2 linked regions of the Ketobacter sp. MCCC 1A13808 genome follow. The protein of the gene in region 1 binds, or shares a complex with, the protein of each later gene. Links are inferred from orthologs where the notes say so. Each region holds a gene or a part of one and is shown on either strand. Other genes may lie near its edges.

What was found.
Region 2: the proteins of secA (region 1) and secY are in contact, whole or in part, in a crystal structure (PDB 3DIN), measured with the Thermotoga maritima proteins. The link is inferred for Ketobacter sp. MCCC 1A13808 from one-to-one orthologs. Residues at the interface, in WP_004082002.1 of Thermotoga maritima: Glu261, Ala262, Arg263, Lys300, Ala301, Arg302, Thr303, Ile304, Ile305, Leu323, Tyr324, Asp325, Pro326, Val329, Ser330, Tyr333, Ile336, Lys340, Phe345, Val349, Glu363, Phe364, Tyr374, Ser375, Gly376, Gly377, Glu393, Ile395, Thr482, Ser483; in WP_004081795.1 of Thermotoga maritima: Glu108, Gly109, Glu110, Glu111, Ala236, Glu237, Arg238, Arg239, Ile240, Thr241, Ile242, Gln243, Tyr244, Ala245, Arg246, Arg247, Val248, Thr249, Gly250, Arg251, Arg252, Val253, Tyr254, Gly256, Ala257, Ser258, Thr259, Tyr260, Leu261, Pro262.

What each region holds. Positions count from the first base shown.
Region 1 is NZ_VRKW01000001.1:805,941-816,339, reverse strand. Bases 5,145-8,459 are described here. They hold secA (preprotein translocase subunit SecA), read left to right. Parts: upstream 5,145-5,526; coding sequence 5,527-8,259; downstream 8,260-8,459. Other genes in these bases: argJ (bifunctional glutamate N-acetyltransferase/amino-acid acetyltransferase ArgJ), read left to right, coding at 8,336-8,459; FT643_RS03470 (M23 family metallopeptidase), read left to right, coding at 5,145-5,311. Also shown: FT643_RS03495 (cell division protein FtsQ/DivIB), read left to right, coding at 1-168; cell division protein FtsA, read left to right, coding at 236-1,462; cell division protein FtsZ, read left to right, coding at 1,537-2,715; lpxC (UDP-3-O-acyl-N-acetylglucosamine deacetylase), read left to right, coding at 2,837-3,751; FT643_RS03475 (DUF721 domain-containing protein), read right to left, coding at 3,826-4,290; more of FT643_RS03470, read left to right, coding at 4,385-5,144; more of argJ, read left to right, coding at 8,460-9,568; FT643_RS03455 (Nudix family hydrolase), read left to right, coding at 9,572-10,399. UniProt on the Escherichia coli protein: Required for protein export, interacts with the SecYEG preprotein conducting channel.
Region 2 is NZ_VRKW01000019.1:1,247-11,751, forward strand. The notes cover bases 7,564-10,399. They hold secY (preprotein translocase subunit SecY), read left to right. Parts: upstream 7,564-8,229; coding sequence 8,230-9,570; downstream 9,571-10,399. Other genes in these bases: rpsE (30S ribosomal protein S5), read left to right, coding at 7,564-7,601; rpmD (50S ribosomal protein L30), read left to right, coding at 7,607-7,792; rplO (50S ribosomal protein L15), read left to right, coding at 7,794-8,228; rpmJ (50S ribosomal protein L36), read left to right, coding at 9,601-9,717; rpsM (30S ribosomal protein S13), read left to right, coding at 9,842-10,198. Also shown: rplC (50S ribosomal protein L3), read left to right, coding at 1-140; rplD (50S ribosomal protein L4), read left to right, coding at 159-761; rplW (50S ribosomal protein L23), read left to right, coding at 758-1,054; rplB (50S ribosomal protein L2), read left to right, coding at 1,071-1,901; rpsS (30S ribosomal protein S19), read left to right, coding at 1,923-2,198; rplV (50S ribosomal protein L22), read left to right, coding at 2,210-2,542; rpsC (30S ribosomal protein S3), read left to right, coding at 2,555-3,244; rplP (50S ribosomal protein L16), read left to right, coding at 3,256-3,669; rpmC (50S ribosomal protein L29), read left to right, coding at 3,669-3,863; rpsQ (30S ribosomal protein S17), read left to right, coding at 3,866-4,132; rplN (50S ribosomal protein L14), read left to right, coding at 4,172-4,540; rplX (50S ribosomal protein L24), read left to right, coding at 4,557-4,877; rplE (50S ribosomal protein L5), read left to right, coding at 4,902-5,441; rpsN (30S ribosomal protein S14), read left to right, coding at 5,452-5,757; rpsH (30S ribosomal protein S8), read left to right, coding at 5,782-6,174; rplF (50S ribosomal protein L6), read left to right, coding at 6,188-6,721; and 3 more genes. UniProt on the Escherichia coli protein: The central subunit of the protein translocation channel SecYEG. Consists of two halves formed by TMs 1-5 and 6-10.

The sequences.
Region 1 (10,399 bases):
CTGGTAGTCGATGAACAAAACAGCTTGGAAAAATTAAAACGTTTTGTTCAGCTGTACACACTTTTCACCGACCAACAGAAGCAACAGCTTTCAAAAGTTGATTTGCGCTACGAAAACGGGCTGGCAATCAAGTGGAAGAAGAACGATGGTGACACAGACGCTGCGTAATATGTTCGGATTGGGGGACTCCCATCCGGTGAGTACACAAGAACGGTCCAGTGGAGTTGTGAGTAATATGGGTAGCCGGATGATAGTAGGGCTCGATATAGGCACCACAAAAGTAGTTACCATTGTGGGCCAGTTGAAAGGCGATGGTCATATCGAAATTATCGGCATCGGATCATGCCCTTCACGTGGTCTGAAAAAGGGCGTGGTGGTCGATATTGAGTCCACAGTGCAATCGATCCAACGAGCGATCGAAGAAGCAGAGCTGATGGCCGGGTGTCAGATCCATTCGGTCTATGTAGGCATTGCCGGTAGCCATATTCGTAGCCTTAACAGTCACGGGATCGTCGCTATCAAAGATCGCGAGGTGAACCGGGCAGATCTGGAGCGGGTCATTGATGCCGCTCAGGCTGTGCCCATCCCGGCAGATCAGAAAGTGCTGCATATTTTGCCGCAGGAATACATCATTGATTCCCAGGAGGGCATCAAAGAGCCGATGGGCATGTCCGGTGTGCGCCTGGAGTCAAAAGTTCATTTGGTCACCTGTGCCGTGAATGCAGCACAGAATATTGAACGTTGTGTGCGCCGATGCGGATTAGAAGTAGAAGATATTATTCTGGAGCAGCTGGCGTCAGCCTATGCAGTGCTGACAGACGATGAAAAAGAATTAGGTGTATGTATGGTGGATATCGGTGGCGGTACAACCGATATAGCGGTTTTCACTGAAGGCTCAATTCGTCATACAGCGGTTATACCAATAGCAGGCGATCAGGTAACAAACGACATCGCCATGGCGTTGCGAACGCCAACAGAGCATGCCAACGAGATTAAAATCAAGTACGCGTGCTGTTTGACTCAGTTGGCTGGCCCGCAGGAAACAATTCGGGTGGCAAGTGTTGGTGATCGACCTTCTCGTGAACTTTCCAGGCAGGCGTTGGCCGAAGTAGTAGAGCCTCGTTACGACGAATTGTTTTCTCTGGTGCAGGCGGAACTTCGTCGCTCAGGTTACGAAGATCTGATAGCGGCGGGTATTGTACTTACCGGAGGCTCATCGAAAATGGAAGGTGCGGTAGAGTTGGCAGAAGAAATTTTCCACATGCCGGTGCGATTGGCTTCACCTCACAGTATTCAGGGTTTAACTGAAATGGTGAAAAACCCAATATATGCCACCGGAGTCGGTTTACTGAAATATGGACAAAAACAAGTAGAGGCGGGAATCGCACAACACCCAACACCTCAGATCATAGAAGAAAGCTTTGTATCGAAAATGAAAACCTGGATAAAAGGCAATTTTTGACAGGTTACAAATAACTATTTAATCAGTTCTCAACCAAGAGAAACCATAGCGAAGGAAGGAAAGGGGAGATAGATATGTTTGAACTCGTTGACAACGTACCTCAGAACGCAGTAATAAAAGTCGTCGGTGTCGGAGGCGGTGGTGGTAATGCCGTTGAACACATGCTTTCAAATCAGGTGGACGGTGTGGATTTCATCTGCGCTAACACGGATGCCCAGGCGTTGAAAAATATGAACTCCAAAACCCTGCTGCAACTCGGTGGGGCAGTCACTAAGGGTTTGGGTGCGGGTGCGAACCCTCATGTAGGCCGGGATGCCGCTCTTGAAGATCGAGAACGCATCCGTGAAGTGCTGGAAGGCGCTGACATGGTTTTTATTACCGCAGGCATGGGTGGCGGAACAGGCACAGGTGGTGCGCCTATCGTGGCTGAAATAGCGAAAGAGATGGGCATTCTTACCGTCGCGGTCGTCACTAAGCCCTTTCCTTTCGAAGGTCGTAAGCGTATGCAAATTGCGTTGGAGGGCATGAAAGAGCTGTCCGACAACGTGGATTCATTGATTACGATTCCGAATGAAAAACTGCTGGCAGTACTTGGTCCCAAAACCAGTTTGCTCGACGCATTTAAAGCGGCGAATGATGTGTTATTGGGTGCGGTGCAGGGGATAGCCGATCTGATTATCCGCCCCGGTATGATCAACGTCGACTTTGCAGACGTTCGCACCGTTATGTCTGAGATGGGCATGGCGATGATGGGAACCGGCTTCGCAAGTGGTGAAAGTCGTGCCCGTGAAGCTGCAGAGAAAGCGATCCGCAGTCCGTTGCTGGAAGATGTGAACCTGGAAGGTGCGCGCGGTATTCTAGTGAATATCACTGCGGGCGAAAGTTTGTCGCTGGGTGAGTTCTCTGAAGTAGGCGACACGGTCGAAGAGTTCGCTTCAGACAATGCGACCGTTGTTGTGGGCACAGTAATTGATCCCAGCATGGGCGATGATCTTCGCGTCACTGTGGTGGCGACGGGGCTCGGCGCGGTGGGTGAGCAAACCACGCCGGTTCGTTCAGTTGAATCTGTGACTAAACGGTCTGCTCAGGAAGCGGTCTCAGACTATGGACGTTTTGATAAGCCAGCGGTGGAAAGGGTGCGGCGACATCAGCCTCAACCCCAGTCCGAATCACGCAGGCGTCCAGTAATGGAGACGGATGTGAACCGGGAATATCTTGATATTCCAACGTTTTTGAGACGCCAGGCCGATTAATTTGGTCAAAAAACATACGGTTTGCGGTGATTTATTTGGTGATCTTGACGAATGCTGCTAGTATTACGCCAAATTTCCGCTTTGTGCCCCGAATTTTAAACCTTAAATTGTGTGGAATGAGATGATTAGACAACGCACATTAAAAAATACAATCCGTGCAACCGGTATCGGTCTGCATACAGGCGATAAAGTGTACCTCACTTTGCGGCCTGCGCCGGTAAACACAGGCATTGTATTCTGTCGAACCGACCTGGATCCCGTGGTAACCATCCACGCGGACACCCTTAATGTAGGAGATACTACGTTATCAACTACATTGGAGAACGGGGACGTTCGAGTGTCCACTGTTGAGCATTTGATGTCGGCGTTTGCAGGTCTTGGTATCGACAATGCTTACGTTGATTTGAGTGCTTCTGAAGTCCCGATCATGGATGGCAGTGCCGGTCCCTTCGTGTTTCTGTTGCAATCCGCAGGTATTGAAGAGCAAGGTGCGTTGAAGAAATTCATCCGCATCAAGCGCCGCGTGACTGTGACGGACGGAGATAAGTCAGCGACATTCCTGCCTTTTAACGGGTTTAAAGTGGGTTTTGAGATCGACTTCGATCACCCTGTGATTAAAGCGCGTAGTCAGACAATTTCACTGGATTTTTCCAGCACATCGTTTGTGCGTGAGGTCAGCCGGGCCCGTACCTTTGGTTTTATGCGCGATATTGAGTACCTGCGTGAGCGTAATCTAGCGCTTGGTGGCAGTGTCGAAAACGCAATCGTGGTAGACGATTACCGGATTCTGAACGAAGACGGTCTTCGGTACGACGACGAGTTCGTAAAACACAAAGTATTGGATGCAATTGGCGACCTGTATTTGTTAGGCAAAAGCCTGATTGGCGAGTTTCAGGGTTATAAGTCCGGACACGCCCTGAATAATCAGCTTTTGAGAGAGTTATTGGTACAAGAAGATGCCTGGGAAATGGTCACCTTCGATGACGCCAAAACTGCGCCAATTTCCTACACCAATCCTGTGTTGGCAGCAGAGTAGTCAAAAAACCGTTACACAATCCCCCCTTTCTGCCATTAAATCCGACAATTTAGTCGGATTTAATGGCAATTTTCTTAATCTTTGCCATATTTCTCTAGAGTGTCAGCGAGCCTGATCATCGACATCGCCAGAGCGTCGTCTTTTATCTCCGCCGCCGCATCCTTGAGAGCCTGTCTGTTTCCGGCTGATACAGGTTTTGCGGTACGGGTATAACTGCGATCCATCTTTATAGGTTGCTCAGCAATTTTGATGTCGATAGTTTGCACGGCGCTGAATTTAGTGCTCTTTTTGAGTTTTGTGAGTAGCTGAGGTTGCATAAACCGGAGTTGCGTTGCTGCGGAACCAGTGCTGGTCTCTAAAACCATCGCTCCGTTGCGGTAACTGCGGATTTGACAAAAATTAGCCAGCTTGCTGGGTAGTAATTGTTTAAAAATGTGATTCAGCTCAAGAAGTTGGACGGCGTTTTCAGCAAGTGACATCACGTCCTTGTTGTGGCGCATGATTTCCCTTATATTTTTTATGGTTTGATCCATTGCCATAAGAAATCACAAAATGCTCAGAGAGTTGAGTAGTAGGGCTTTTGATTTCTTCTAATTGTGAAGCAAAAGGCCATTGAACTCTAGAGACGTAGTAATGAATGTAATTCTTTTTGATCAGAAGACGGGTCACTCTCGCCCCGTTCGTTTCCCTGCGGCTGTGTTGATGCTGGCAGTGGTCCTTTTACTGGCTGTCACTGCCGCTGGTGGTGTGGCAGCAGGTTACTTCCTGAAAGGGAATGTTGTTGCATCCGATGGTGATTTGACGATCTTGTTGAAGCAGGATATCGCCAATAACGCAGAAAGCATCAAACAAGCACAGCAATCGGCAGAAGGTCATGTATCAGCAATGACGGTGCGCATGGCTGAACTGCAGGCGCGCCTGATGCGCCTGGATGCCCTGGGCGAGCGCTTGGTTGATGTCGCCAACCTGAAGGGCGGGGAGTTCGAGTTTTCCGAGGTCCCCGCAGTCGGGGGGCCTGAAGAAGGTGAAATGGGAATTGAAGTGGAACGGCCCAGCTTTCTGAAGGATCTGGACCAATTGGCATCGGATGTAGAAACCCGTGAACGTCAGCTGGAAGTGCTGGAAAGTTTGCTTGAAAACCGCAAGATTCAAAAAGAAGTCGCCCTTGCCGGCAGACCTATTACCTGGGGCTGGTTGTCATCACGTTTCGGGCGTCGGAATGATCCTTTTACCGGGCGGGTAGCCTGGCATTCCGGCGTGGATTTCGCTGGCAAAGATGGATCTGATATCGTCTCCGTCGGTGGTGGGGTGGTGACCTGGGCGGGTGAAAGATACGGATACGGCCTGATGGTTGAAGTCAGCCACGGCGGTGGTTATGCCACGCGTTACGCCCATGCAAAAGAAATTGAAGTGCAAGTTGGCGATATTGTGAAGCAGGGTCAGGTTTTGGCAAAAATGGGTAGCACTGGCCGTTCCACAGGCCCTCATGTGCACTTTGAAGTGCGTAAAAACGGCAAAGCGGTTGACCCCTCCCGTTACGTGCTGCGGAAGCGCACATAAATACTCCCGAATCCGCTAAAATAGTCAAGAAGGCGCACCTAATACGTGCGCCTTTTCATTATTCCCCCATGTAAACGCTTTATCCTGCAGGGAAAATAACGTTAGAATTGCTGCCTTAAATTTTATTCCCTGTAAAGTGCTGGGTCTGCTGGTTTAGGTTAGACCCAACCCGTAAGGTTAGGGAACAAAGCCTCCGTTCAAAGAAGTGAAAACCTATGTTACGACCACTGTTTCGCAAGATTTTTGGTAGCAAGAATGAGCGTGAGCTCAAGCGCATGGGAAAACTGGTTGTTGAGATCTCAGCCCTGGAGGAGGAGATAAAAACCCTCTCCGACGAGCAGTTGAAGGCTAAAACAACGGAATTTCGTGCCCGTCTGGAGCAGGGCGAAACCCTGGATGCTTTGTTACCTGAAGCCTTTGCCACGGTTAGAGAGGCGAGTAGCCGTGTCATGGGGATGCGTCACTTTGATTGTCAAATGATCGGGGGCATCACGCTGCACGAAGGCAAGATCGCTGAAATGCGCACCGGTGAGGGTAAAACCCTGACTGCGACCCTGGCTGTTTATTTGAATGCGCTACCTGAAACCAGCGTTCACGTTGTAACGGTCAACGATTATTTGGCTCAGCGGGATGCGGATTGGATGCGGCCGTTGTATGAGTTTCTGGGCTTATCGGTCGGGGTGATCTTATCCCAGCAGGATTCAGAATCGAAGCGAGCAGCCTACGCATGTGATATTACCTACGGTACCAATAATGAATTTGGATTTGATTACCTGCGTGACAACATGGCCTTCACCCTGGAGGACCGGGCTCAGGGGCCACTGGCGTTCGCTGTAGTAGACGAAGTCGACTCCATACTCATAGATGAGGCACGTACGCCATTGATCATCTCCGGGCCCAGTGAAGACAGCTCGGAGCTCTATAAGAAGATCAATGTATTAATACCTAAGCTGCAACGCGGGTATGAAGAGAACCCGGACGGCAATCCGGAAGAAGGCCCGTCGGGGCATTTTACTATTGATGAAAAAAACCGTCAGGTAGAACTGACAGAAGAAGGCCATCAATATGTAGAAGATTTGCTGATTGAATACAACTTATTGAACGACGGGGAAAGTTTATATGCCCCCAATAATTTGAATCTACTGCATCATGTACACGCGGCATTAAAAGCACACAGTTTGTTTCAACGTGATGTTGATTATATCGTTCAGAATAACCAGATCGTCATTGTGGACGAACACACTGGGCGCACAATGGCGGGGCGCCGCTGGTCTGATGGTATCCACCAGGCCGTAGAAGCAAAAGAAGGCGTGAATATTCAATCGGAAAATCAAACGCTGGCTTCAACCACTTTCCAGAATTACTTCCGTTTGTATAACAAGCTATCGGGTATGACCGGTACTGCTGATACCGAAGCATTTGAATTTCACCAAATCTATGGTTTGGATGTGATCGTTATTCCCACCAATAAACCCATGGTGCGAAAGGACGAGAACGATTTGATCTATATGAGCGTTGAAGAAAAATACGACGCGATCATTGAAGATATCAAAGGCGTTGTCGAGGAGAATCGACCAGTGCTGGTGGGTACCGCGTCAATTGAGAGTTCTGAGTATTTGTCGAAGGTTCTGACCAAGCAAAAAATCCCCCACAAGGTTTTGAACGCGAAATTTCATGCTCAGGAAGCCGAAATTATTTCGCAAGCAGGTCGTGCCGGGTCGATTACGATTGCAACCAATATGGCCGGACGTGGAACGGATATTGTTCTGGGCGGTAACTGGCAGGTAGAAGTGGACGCGATGGCGTCTCCCACCGAGCAGGACATTGCGGCCGCCAAGCAGGCCTGGAAGGATCGTAACCAGGCAGTAAAAGACGCGGGGGGGTTGCATATAATTGGCACGGAGCGTCATGAATCCCGCCGAATAGATAACCAGTTGCGCGGCCGTTCCGGTCGGCAGGGCGACCCGGGGTCCACCCGCTTCTTCCTGTCGCTGGAAGATAATCTGATGCGCATTTTCGCGTCGGACAAAGTCAAAGGCCTGATGCAATCATTGGGAATGGAAAAAGGCGAAGCAATAGAGCACCGTTGGGTGACAAAATCTATCGAGAATGCGCAGAAGAAAGTGGAAGGGCGCAATTTTGATATTCGTAAATCGCTGCTTGAATACGACGATGTTGCCAACGATCAGCGCCGAGTTGTGTACGAACAGCGTAATGATATTCTGCATGCAGAGGATTTATCTGAAAACATCAAAGCCATTCGGGTGGATGTCGTCAACGATTTTATCAGTGGATACATACCGCCTCAGAGCATGGAAGAACAGTGGGAAGTGGCTGAGCTGGAAAAAGCACTGGAATCTGATTTCCGGGTTCCAATGCCCATCCAAAGTTGGCTTGACGAAGACAAGACGCTACACGAAGAAAGCCTGCGCCAGAAAATTATCGACATTCTGGAGCAGGCGTACGCGACCAAAGAAGCCAATCTGGGTGATGAAGCCCATGTCATGCGTCAGCTTGAAAAACATGTGATGTTGGCGACCCTGGATCGATTGTGGAAAGAACACTTATCCAATATGGATCACCTGCGTCAGGGCATTCATCTGCGCGGTTATGCACAAAAGAATCCGAAACAGGAGTATAAGCGGGAAGCGTTTGAGCTATTTCAGATGTTTCTGGAGAACGTTAAGCTGGAGGTGATACGTATCCTCACCACGGTGGAACTGCGGCGTCAGGAAGAAGTGGAAGAATTGGAGCGACAACGGCGCGCTGCTGCTGAACGTGACATAAAGCTACAGCATGCGGACGCCTCGGCAACGGAAGAACCGCCAGAGGTTGCTGATCCCTCCCATACGCCGTTTCAGCGCCAGGATCGTAAAGTAGGGCGTAATGAGCCTTGTCCCTGTGGCTCTGGCAAGAAATACAAACACTGTCACGGCCAGTTAGAATAAGCACCAAGCCGGCTTTTCAAAATAATATTAAGGGGCTGTATCAGCCCCTTTTTCAATTCACATCAGGAGAACAATCATGGCGGTCGGAGCAGACACGTTTCCCGAAATGCACCCGGTAAAAGGCTTTCGCCTGGGCGCTACCAAAGCTGGAATTAAAAAGCCGGACCGACGGGATCTAGTGATGATGGAAGCCTTGGCAGGCAGTACCATCGCGGGTACGTTCACACTCAATGCGTTTTGTGCAGCACCGGTTACTGTTTGCAAACGTAATTTAATGTCACTGGGTGGCGCCGCGCAGCAAAACGTGTTTCTGATCACCAACACGGGCTATGCCAATGCAGGAACCGGCACGCAGGGAATGGCCAACGCCGAATCGGTATGCCAGCATTTAGCGGAGCAGGTTTCCGTTCCGGTGAATCACATTTTCCCTTTTTCCACTGGCGTCATTGGTGAGCCCTTGCCTGTGGACCGCGTGGTTGCGGGCATACCCGATGCCATCAACAGGCTGTCGGAGTCCGGTTGGGCTGATGCGGCGGTTGGCATCATGACCACGGATACCCGGGCAAAAGGCGCTTCCGTACAGCTCAATCTGCAGGGCAAAGTGGTGACCATAACCGGTATCTCAAAAGGTGCCGGCATGATCAAGCCGAATATGGCAACCATGCTGGGTTATGTCGCGACCGATGCGGCCGTGGCACCCGACTTGTTGCAACTTTTGGCATCCCAGGCAACGCAGGCTTCATTCAACTCCATTACGGTCGACAGTGACACTTCCACCAACGATAGCTGCCTGCTGGTCGCGACTGGCCAATCCGGAGTAACCATATCCGAATCCGCTGTAGATGATCTGGAAGCGTTCAGCACGGCATTACAGTCGGTCTTTCTGCAGTTAGCGCATGCCATCATCCGTGACGGTGAAGGTGCCACTAAATTTGTTGCGGTTCAGGTTGAGCAGGCCCGCTCGGCAGACGAAGCCCGGGAAGTCGCCTATACCATTGCCCATTCTCCACTGATCAAAACTGCGTTGTTTGCTTGTGACCCGAACTGGGGGCGAATCCTGGCGGCAGTCGGGCGAGCTCCGATACCGGATCTGGCGGTGGAGGGCGTGTCGGTTTATCTCAATCATGTGTTGATTGCTGAGCAGGGCGGGGTTGCGGCAAGTTATACCGAAGCGGCGGGCTCTGCCGAAATGCAGAAAGAAGAAATCACCATCCGGGTCGGACTCAGCCGTGGTGATGCGCAGGCAACAATCTGGACTACGGACCTGTCCTACGATTATGTAAAAATCAATGCCGATTACCGGTCCTGATTGATGAAACGAGTCCATGTCGTCGCGGCGGTAATTGAGGGAGACGCTGATCGGCGGCAGCATCAAATACTGTTGGCCAGACGTCCGGATCATTTGCACCAAGGCGGAAAATGGGAGTTTCCTGGAGGAAAAGTGGAACCGGGCGAATCGGTTCTCCCTGCATTGCAACGGGAGCTAAAAGAAGAGTTGAATCTCGAGTTCACCCGCGCCGAGCCATTAATCAAGATCAGCCACGATTATCCGGACAAAAAAGTGTTGTTGGAAGTTTGGAAAGTAACTCAATTTCACGGCCCCCCTCAAGGTCTTGAAGGGCAGGAGATTCGCTGGGTTTGTAAATCGCAATTGGGTGATTATGAGTTCCCGGCCGCCAATGTGCCCATAGTAACGGCGGCACAACTGCCACGGCGCTATGTTATATCACCGGAAGTAGGCACGTCATTAAGCGCCTATCTTGATCAGCTGAAAGCCACGGTGGCATCCGGTGCGGAGCTGATCCAGTTGCGGGCCAAAACCGCGACCCAAAGCCAATGGGAAGCGATACAGTGTTGTGTTCGAGAATTGAAAAGCCGCTACCGGGTTGAGGTGCTGGTGAACAGCGATATAGCGGGTGTGGATGCCAATGAATTCGATGGAATTCATCTTACCTCCCGTGATCTGCAAGCGATGCAGCGGCGGCCGGAAGGCGTTCGTTGGTTGTCCGCTTCTTGTCATAGCGCAGAACAAATTGCCTGTGCAGAACGTTTGGGTGTGGACTTTGTCACTCTGTCCCCGGTATTTGCCACTAGCAGCCACCCCGGGGCAGCGTGTTTAGGCAAAGATGACTTCGCTAAG
Region 2 (10,505 bases), on another replicon or contig:
AAATGGGTAATCGCAAAACAACAGTACAGTCTCTTGAGGTTGTTCGGGTTGATGCTGAAAGAAATCTTCTTTTAGTTAAAGGTGCGGTTCCGGGTGCTGCTGGCAACGATGTGATCGTTAGCCCGGCTGTGAAAGGTTAAGCCAAAGAGGATTAGCGGATGAATCTGAATATTGCCTCTGGCGGAACTGTTAGTGTGTCAGAAGTGGCGTTTGCTAAAGAATTTAACGAGCCTCTGGTTCACCAAGTGGTAACCGCTTTTATGGCGGCTGGTCGTCAGGGTTCCAAAGCTCAAAAATCGAGAGCAGATGTAAGCGGTGGCGGTAAAAAGCCATGGCGTCAAAAAGGTACAGGGCGCGCCCGTGCGGGAACGATCCGAAGCCCCATTTGGCGTAGTGGTGGTGTTACGTTTGCAGCATCGCCGCGTGATTATAGTCAAAAAGTGAATCGCAAGATGTATCGCGGTGCTATGCGCTGCATATTGTCTGAGTTGGTGCGCCAGGAACGTTTGGTGGTGGTTGAGGGTTTCGATCTTGAGCAACCAAAAACGAAACTGATGGCAGCCAAGCTAAAAGAGTTAAGCGCAGAGCGAGCTTTGATTGTGGCGGCTGAAGTGAGTGAGAATGTTTATCTTGCTTCGCGTAACTTGCCGAAAGTTGAGGTTTGTGATGTGCATGCAGTGGACCCTGTTAGCCTGATAGCTCATGACAAAGTGATCATCACAGTAGATGCGCTTAAGAAGATCGAGGAGCAGCTGGCATGAACCAGGAACGACTTTTTAAGGTTTTGAGAGCACCTCATATTTCTGAGAAAGCTACTCTGGTTGCCGATCAAAGTAACCAGTTCGTATTTAAGGTTGCTACTGATGCCACCAAGGCTGAAGTTAAAGCTGCTGTAGAGAAAATGTGGGACGTTAAAGTTAAGTCTGTGCAAACTTTGCTTGTTAAAGGCAAGGCGAAGCGATTCGGTCGCGGCATGGGGAAACGGTCCGATTGGAAGAAAGCCTATGTGTCTCTGCAAGATGGCTTTGATATCGACTTTCTCGGCGCAGAGTGATTAAGGAGTAGAGATCATGGCATTGGTTAAAGCTAAACCTACATCACCCGGTCGCCGCTTTGTTGTAAAAGTTGTTAATCCGGATTTGCATAAGGGTGCGCCGCACGGCCCGTTATTGGATACGAACTCCAAAAAAGGTGGACGTAACAACACCGGGCGAATCACGACCCGACACAAGGGTGGCGGCCACAAGCAGCACTACCGAATTGTCGACTTTAAACGTGACAAAGACGGTATTCCTGGCACAGTTGAGCGTTTGGAGTATGATCCTAACCGGTCTGCCCACATTGCGCTTATCAAGTTTGCAGATGGCGAACGGCGTTACATTATCGCACCTAAGGGCCTGGCTGTTGACGCTCAGGTGTTAAGTGGGCAGGACGCGCCAATTAAAGTTGGCAACTGTTTGCCGATGCGCAATATACCAGTCGGTAGCGTGGTTCACTGCATCGAGTTGAAACCCGGTAAGGGTGCTCAGATGGTCAGAAGTGCAGGTGGTTCTGCTCAGTTGCTTGCTCGTGATGGCGCTTATGTGACATTACGGCTTCGCTCCGGCGAAATGCGCAAGGTGTTGGCGGATTGCAAAGCCACGATTGGCGAGGTAGGCAATTCAGAGCATAGCTTGGCATCGCTTGGAAAGGCCGGTGCAAAAAGATGGCGCGGTGTTCGTCCAACGGTTCGAGGCGTAGCCATGAACCCGGTTGATCACCCGCACGGTGGTGGTGAAGGTCGTACATCAGGTGGTCGCCATCCGGTAACGCCTTGGGGTGTGTCCACTAAAGGTCACAAAACACGTAAGAATAAGCGCACGAATAAGTTGATTGTTCGTCGTCGCGGTTCGAAATCGTAATACGGATAAGAGGTATTTATTGTGCCACGTTCATTGAAGAAAGGTCCGTTCATCGACGAACATCTTTTGAAGAAAGTGGAAGAAGCTGCAGAAGCTAATTCGCGCAAGCCGATAAAGACATGGTCGCGTCGATCAATGATTCTTCCAGACATGGTGGGCCTCACTATTGCGGTTCACAATGGTCGCCAACATGTTCCAGTTATCGTATCTGAGCACATGGTTGGTCATAAATTAGGTGAATTTGCAGCTACCCGTACTTATCGGGGACACGTTGCAGATAAAAAGGCTAAACGCTAAGGGGTGCAGTGATGGAAACAGCAGCTAGATTACGCAGCGCATTGATTTCTGCACAGAAAATGCGGTTAGTCGCCGATCAGGTTCGTGGTCAGAAGGTTGACCAGGCTTTGAATATACTGGCATTTAGCCCGAAGAAAGCAGCACACCTGGTAAAAAAGGTTTTGGAATCTGCGATTGCTAACGCTGAGCATAACGATGGCGCGGACGTTGACGAATTAAGGGTTTCAGAGATTTTTGTTGACGAAGCCATGACGATGAAGCGCATTCGTCCTCGTGCTAAAGGGCGCGCTGATCGTATCATGAAGAGAACTTGCCATATCACGGTCAAGGTATCTGACAACTAGGAGACAGACCAGATGGGTCAGAAAGTTCATCCGACCGGGATACGTTTGGGAATCGTTAAAAAGCATACTTCAACATGGTATGCCTCTCCCAAGCAGTACTCAGGTTATTTGCTAACAGACTTAAAAGTACGTGAGTATCTTTTCGATAAGCTGAAATCAGCTTCCGTAAGTCGAATCGAGATCGAGCGTCCTGCTGAGAACGCGCGTATTACTATCAAAACGGCTCGGCCTGGCATAGTGATCGGTAAAAAAGGCGAAGACGTAGAAAAGCTGCGTCGTGAATTGTCTCAGATGATGGGCGTGCCTGTGCATGTCAATATCGAGGAAGTTCGTAAGCCCGAACTGGATGCTCGTCTGGTTTCAGAAAGTATTGCCTCGCAGCTTGAGCGTCGAGTTATGTTTCGGCGAGCCATGAAGCGAGCGGTGCAGAATGCAATTCGCTTAGGCGCTAAAGGAATTAAAGTCCAGGTATCTGGGCGATTGGGTGGAGCGGAGATCGCGCGAACTGAATGGTATCGTGAAGGTCGAGTGCCTCTTCATACACTACGTGCAGACATCGATTATGCTACTTCGCGTGCGGAAACCACTTACGGCACCATTGGTGTGAAAGTGTGGATCTTCAAAGGCGAGATTCTAGATGGTGATCTGGACCAACCTGAAGAGCAAAAAGCAAGCGCACCAAAACGTACACGTGCTAGCTAAGGGTCAAGAAGATGTTACAGCCTAAACGCACCAAATTTAGAAAGCAGCATAAAGGCCGCAACCGTGGCCTGGCTCAGGCCGGTAATAAGGTTTCATTTGGAACCATCGGTTTGAAAGCTGTGAGTCGAGGACGACTGACTGCCAGACAAATTGAAGCCGCGCGACGTGCAATGACTCGTCATGTAAAGCGGGGCGGTAAGATCTGGATTCGGGTCTTTCCTGACAAGCCGATTACAGAGAAGCCTCTTGAGGTTCGTCAAGGTAAAGGTAAAGGTAATGTTGAGTACTGGGTAGCGGAGATCCGCCCCGGAAAGATGTTGTATGAGATGGAAGGCGTTGATGAAGCAATTGCTCGTGAAGCTTTCCAGTTGGCAGCTGCTAAGTTGCCTATTCAGACAACTGTGGTAACGCGGACGGTGATGTGATGAGCGCTAGTGATTTAAGGCAAAAATCGGAATCTGAGCTCAATGAGCATTTGCTGGGTTTGTTGCGCGAGCAGTTCGAGAATCGCATGAAACTGGCTACTGGCCAGCTGGGACAACCCCATATAATCAAGCAAACTCGTCGCGATATAGCTCGCACTAAAACGATTTTGGCAGAAAAGAAGCAGGGTAATTGAGAATGACAGAAGCTACTGCGAAAACTAAGCGTACTCATACCGGCAAGGTAGTGAGTAACAAAGGTGACAAATCCGTCACTGTAATGGTAGAGCGCAAAGTTAAACACCCTGTTTATGGAAAGTTTGTGCGCCGTTCTACCAAGTTTCATGCTCACGATGAAGCTAACGAGTGTAATGCGGGGGATACAGTCACTATTGAAGAGTGTCGTCCGTTGTCGAAAACCAAGTGCTGGCGCTTGGTGAGCATTGTTGAGAGAGCAAAGATTTAGTCTTTGAAAGCTCTTGGAATTTAATTTTGGAGACTGGCAATGATTCAGACCCAAACTGTACTACAGGTTGCTGATAACAGCGGTGCTCGCCGGGTGCAATGTATTAAAGTGCTTGGTGGTTCTCATCGTCGCTATGCGCGAATCGGTGACGTAATTAAAGTTTCGGTTAAGGAAGCGATTCCTCGAGGCAAAGTTAAGAAAGGCGATGTAATGAACGCTGTTGTAGTTCGCACTTGCCAAGGTGTTCGGCGTCAGGACGGCTCTCTGATCCGTTTCGATGAGAATGCCGCGGTATTGTTGAATGCGAATCGACAGCCCATCGGTACACGTATCTTCGGGCCTGTAACTCGTGAGCTTCGCGGTGATCAGTTTATGAAGATTATTTCTTTAGCCCCCGAAGTGTTATAAGGCTGAGGTAATCAATATGTTAAAGATCAAACGCAATGACGAAGTAGTTATCATCGCTGGCCGTGATAAGGGTAAGCGGGGCAAGGTTCTTAAAGTGTTGGAAGGTAAGTTGCTCATTAGCGGTATTAATATCGTTAAGAAGCACCAAAAGCCGAACCCACAAAAAGGCGCTGCTGGTGGCATAGTTGAAAAAGAGGCCCCTATACAGGTTTCAAACGTTGCCATATTCAACCCACAGACCCAAAAAGCGGATCGTGTTGGATTTAAATTCCTTGAGGATGGCAAGAAGGTTCGTTGTTTTAAATCAACGAACGAAGTCATTGAGGAGCAGGCGTAAGCCTGAAGGTTACGGGTTATAGCAATGAGCAGATTGAAAGAAGTCTACAAGAACGAGATCGTATCAAAGCTGCAAGAGCAGTTTTCATACAAGAGCGTAATGGAAGTTCCTAAAATCACTAAAATCACACTGAACATGGGTGTGGGTGAAGCCGCAGCAGATAAAAAAGCGATTGATGGTGCTGTTGCTGATATGGCGCTTATTAGCGGCCAAAAGCCGCTCGTTACTAACGCTAGAAAGTCAGTAGCGGGTTTTAAAATCCGTGAGGGCTGGCCGATCGGCGCGAAGGTCACGCTTCGTGGTGAGCGTATGTACGAATTCCTGGATCGTCTGGTTTCGATGGCTATCCCGCGTATCCGTGATTTTCGGGGCTTAAATCCTAAGTCATTCGATGGCCGTGGCAATTACAGCATGGGGATCAAAGAGCAAATCGTATTCCCTGAAATCGAGTATGACAAGATCGACAAGATTCGCGGTATGGATATCACCATCACTACCACAGCGAAGTCTAATGAAGAAGGCAGAGCGTTGCTCGAAGCCTTTCAGTTCCCGCTAAAGAAATAGGTGAAATAGAATGGCAAAGGTTTCAATGATCGAGCGTGAAAAAAAGCGCCAAATCACGGTAGCAAAATTCGCCAAGAAGCGTGCGGAGCTGAAAGCGATCATAAATGATCCGAATAGCAGCGAAGAAGAGCGCTGGGAAGCACAGCTGAAATTGCAAAAGCAACCTAGAAATGCATCTCCAGCGCGTTTGCGTAATCGTTGTGGTATTACAGGCCGTCCACACGGCTTTTATCGCAAGTTTGGTTTAGCACGTAACAAGTTGCGTGAAGCTGCGATGCGCGGAGATGTTCCCGGCCTGGTTAAGTCCAGCTGGTAATTACGGTTTACGGAGCATTAAATCATGAGTATGCAAGATCCTTTATCGGATATGTTGACACGAATTCGCAACGGGCAAATGGCTAAGAAGGCCACTGTTGCCATGCCTTCTTCGAAAACCAAAATTGCGGTCGCGAAAGTACTGCAAGACGAAGGTTATATCGCAGGTTACTCCGTTGAAGGCGATAAGATTCCAGAGTTAACAGTAGAGCTGAAGTACTTTGAAGGCAAAGCTGTTATTGAAGAAATAAAACGCGTAAGCCGGCCAGGACTGCGCATTTATAAGTCAAACGACTCTATACCTAAGGTGATGGGTGGGCTGGGTGTAGCCATTGTATCCACCGATAGGGGCGTTATGACTGATCGAGCTGCTCGCGCTGCCGGCGTCGGTGGTGAAGTGCTTTGTTACGTATCTTAATAGGTGGTCAGCGATGTCACGTGTAGCTAAAAGCCCTATTGAAATTCCTTCTGGCGTGAATTTTAGCCAGAGCGGTCAGGAATTGACGGTTAAGGGTTCTAAGGGCGAATTGAAACTGAACGTCCACCCGCTGGTCCTAGTGGAAGTGGAAGGTAGTGTAGTACAGGTCAAGCCGCATGCAGAAAGCCAGGAAGCATGGGCGATGGCAGGTACATTCCGATCTCTGGTTAACAACATGGTCACGGGTGTTAATTCGGGTTTTGAGAGAAAATTAGAGCTGATTGGTGTAGGTTACCGGGCTCAAGCCAAAGGCAATGTTCTGAGTTTGACGCTGGGTTTTTCGCACCCTGTCGAATATCAACTGCCTGAAGGTGTCACAGCGGAAACACCGACTCAAACTGAAGTGGTGTTGAAGAGCGCGAACAAGCAGTTGCTTGGTCAGGTCGCAGCAAACGTGCGGGCCTTTCGCCCACCTGAGCCGTATAAAGGTAAAGGTGTTCGCTATTCTGATGAACAAGTTCTTCGCAAAGAAGCGAAGAAGAAATAATTGGTGAGATGACAGTAGCCATGAATGACAAAAAATTTGCGCGTTTGCGCCGGGCGAAACGCACCAGAATGAAGATTCGCGAGTTGAATCAGACCCGTTTGACGGTAAATCGGACTGGCAAACATATTTACGCTCAGGTGATTTCCACTGACGGCAGTAATGTGATCGTTAGTGCGTCAACCAACGAGAAAGGTTTTCAGGGAGCGACCAGCAACCGTGATGCAGCAGCAGCCATTGGTTCGTTGATAGCTGAACGCGCCAAAGAAAAGGGCGTTACCAAAGTAGCGTTTGATCGATCCGGGTTTAAATATCACGGTCGGGTTCAAGCATTGGCAGATGCAGCGCGTGAAGGCGGCCTTGAGTTTTAAAGGGTATTGAAATGGCAAAAGTTGAAGATAAAAACGAAGGTTTCCAGGAAAAATTAGTCCAGGTAAACCGCGTTGCTAAAGTGGTCAAGGGCGGACGGATATTCGGTTTCACCGCGTTGACCGTAGTTGGCGATGGCAACGGCAAAGTGGGCTTTGGAAGTGGTAAGGCTCGCGAAGTACCGGTTGCGATCCAAAAGGCTCTTGAAGCGGCCCGGCGTAACATGGTCTCGGTCGAGCTGAATGGCACGACCCTGCAACATCAGATCAAGGCGCAACATGGGTCCTCAAAGGTCTATCTTCAGCCAGCATCCGATGGTACCGGCATTATTGCCGGAGGCGCAATGCGTGCGGTTTTAGAGGTTGCAGGTGTTCAAAACGTTCTGGCGAAGTGCTACGGCTCAACTAATCCAATGAACGTGGTACGTGCAACCGTTAAAGGTTTGGCCTCTATGAAGTCTCCTGAAGACGTGGCAGCCAAGCGTGGGAAGAGCGTAGAAGAAATTCTGGGATAAGAACCATGAGCAAGAACACCATCAAAGTAACACAGACTAAAAGCTCAATCGGCCGTGTCGAAAGCCATAAAGCAAGCCTTCGAGGTTTGGGTCTTCGGCGCATAGGGCATACTGTTGAAGTGGAAGATACAGCTTCGGTTCGCGGTATGGTCAATAAGGTGTATTACATGGTTCGTGTTGAGGGTGAATGACATGAGATTAAATAGCTTGAGTCCGGCAACTGGTTCCAAACCAAGTGCAAAGCGACGCGGCCGCGGTATCGGTAGTGGGCTGGGTAAAACAGGTGGACGTGGTGTGAAAGGTCAGACTTCTCGCTCCGGTGGCACTGTTAAGCCAGGTTTCGAAGGTGGTCAGATGCCAATTCAGCGTCGTTTGCCGAAGTTTGGCTTTACCTCGCAAAAAGCATTGATTACTCAAGAAGTGCGTTTGTCCGAGTTGGCAAAAGTTGAAAGCGATGTGGTTGATTTGGGAGCTCTTCAAGCTGCAGGGATTATCCGACGTAGTACCAAGTTCGCCAAGGTCGTACTATCCGGTGAGATAAACAAAGCGGTTACCTTAAAGGGAATTCCAGCAACTAAAGGCGCAAAAGCTGCGATTGAAGCTGCTGGTGGAAAAGTAGAGGAATAGAATGGCAACCAAGCCCCAGCAAACCGGCATGCCGAACGCAAATTCTGCGGGAATGGGAGAACTTTGGGCTCGTCTCAAGTTTTTGTTCTTCGCAATTTTGATTTATCGCATTGGGGCGCACATTCCTGTACCTGGTATCGACCCGGTACAGTTGCAGAACCTGTTCAATCAGCAACAAGACACGATTCTTAGCCTGTTTAACATGTTCTCAGGTGGTGCTTTAGAGCGTATGTCTATTCTGGCATTGGGGATAATGCCTTATATATCAGCCTCTATAATCATGCAGTTGCTTACTGCGGTCAGTCCTCAGTTGGAGCAACTGAAGAAAGAAGGAGAGGCGGGCCGACGCAAGATTTCACAATATACCCGATATGGCACTCTGGGTTTGGCGACCTTGCAGTCTCTGGGTATGGCCATGGCACTGCAGAGTCAAGGAGTTACCTTGACCGTTGGTTTCAGTTGGCTCTTCCCTGCTGTCGTTGCGTTGACAACAGGCACGATGTTTTTGATGTGGGTCGGTGAGCAAGTCACGGAGCGCGGGATTGGTAATGGTATTTCGATGATCATCTTCGCGGGTATTGTTGCGGGCCTTCCGCAAGCCATTGGTCAGGCTTTGGAGGCTACCCGTCAGGGAGAGCTGAATATCGCCGTGTTACTGGTATTGGCTGTTGTTGCTGTGGTGGTAGTTTTCTTTGTAGTGTTTATGGAGCGGGCGCAAAGGCGGATAACGATTAACTACGCCCGTCGCCAGCAAGGCAAAAAGATGTTTGCTGCGCAGCAGTCTCATCTGCCAATGAAAATCAATATGGCCGGTGTTATTCCACCGATATTTGCAACGAGTATTTTACTTTTCCCTGCAAGTATCGGTCAGTGGTTCGGTGAGAACGAAAATATGGCGTGGTTGCAAGAAGTCTCTTTGGCACTGAGCCCGGGCCAGCCGCTGTATTTATTGCTTTTCGCTTTGCTTATTGTGTTTTTCTGTTACTTCTATACGGCGATTATGTTTAATCCCAAGGACGTAGCGGATAACTTGAAAAAATCTGGCGCTTTTGTACCTGGGATTCGTCCCGGAGAGCAAACCGCCAAATACATCGACGGGGTGTTAGGTCGTTTGACATTGGTCGGCGCGTTGTACATCACGCTGGTGTGTCTGTTACCACAGGGCTTACAAGCGTTTGGTAATGTCCCGTTCTATTTAGGCGGTACGTCGCTACTGATCGTTGTCGTTGTGGTTATGGACTTTATGGCGCAGGTACAAAGTCACCTGATGTCCAAGCAATACGAGTCCTTGATGAAGAAAGCAAACCTGAAAGGCTACGGCGGAACCGGCCTAGTTCGATAAGGTTTACCCTAAGCTTATTTGGAGTTTGACATGAAAGTTCAGGCATCAGTAAAGAAGATTTGCCGTAACTGCAAGATAGTACGTCGCAAAGGCGCTGTACGCGTGATATGCAGTTCTGAGCCCCGCCATAAGCAGCGCCAGGGCTAAATTTAAACCTCGCGAAAAAGACAAAGATCTAAATAGTTGATTTTTGTGCGCTGTAAAGATATTCTTTGCGCCCTTTCGCGGCTGATAAACAGTATTTGAAGCTCGAGTAAATGGAGTAAGTTGAATGGCCCGTATAGCAGGCGTCAATATTCCTGATAACAAGCATGCGGTTATCTCGTTAACCTACATATTTGGTGTTGGGAACACAAAGGCAAAAGCTATTTGTGAATCGGTTGGTATTAATCCAGCTATGAAGATCAGAGAGTTGACGGATGAGCAGCTTGACGCTGTGCGTAATGAAGTTGCTAAGCATCCAACTGAAGGCGATTTGCGTCGAGAAGTATCTATGAACATTAAGCGTCTCATGGATCTTGGCTGCTATCGCGGGCTGCGACATCGTCGCAGTTTGCCAGTTCGTGGTCAGCGCACAAAAACAAATGCGCGTACCCGCAAAGGTCCACGCAAGGCAATTCGTAAGTAATAGCGCAACGTTCAGGAATTAATTGAGATGGCTAAGGCGAAAGCGACAGCGCGTACGCGTAAGAAAGTTAAAAAGTCAGTTGTTGATGGAGTGGCTCATATCCACGCTTCATTTAACAATACTATCATCACACTGTCCGACCGGCAGGGCAACGCTTTGTCCTGGGCGACAGCAGGTGGTTGTGGCTTCCGTGGTTCACGAAAGAGTACACCCTTCGCAGCACAGGTAGCAGCTGAGAAAGCTGGTCTTGCAGCCCAGGAATATGGTTTGAAGAATCTGGAAGTGATGGTAAAGGGTCCAGGACCAG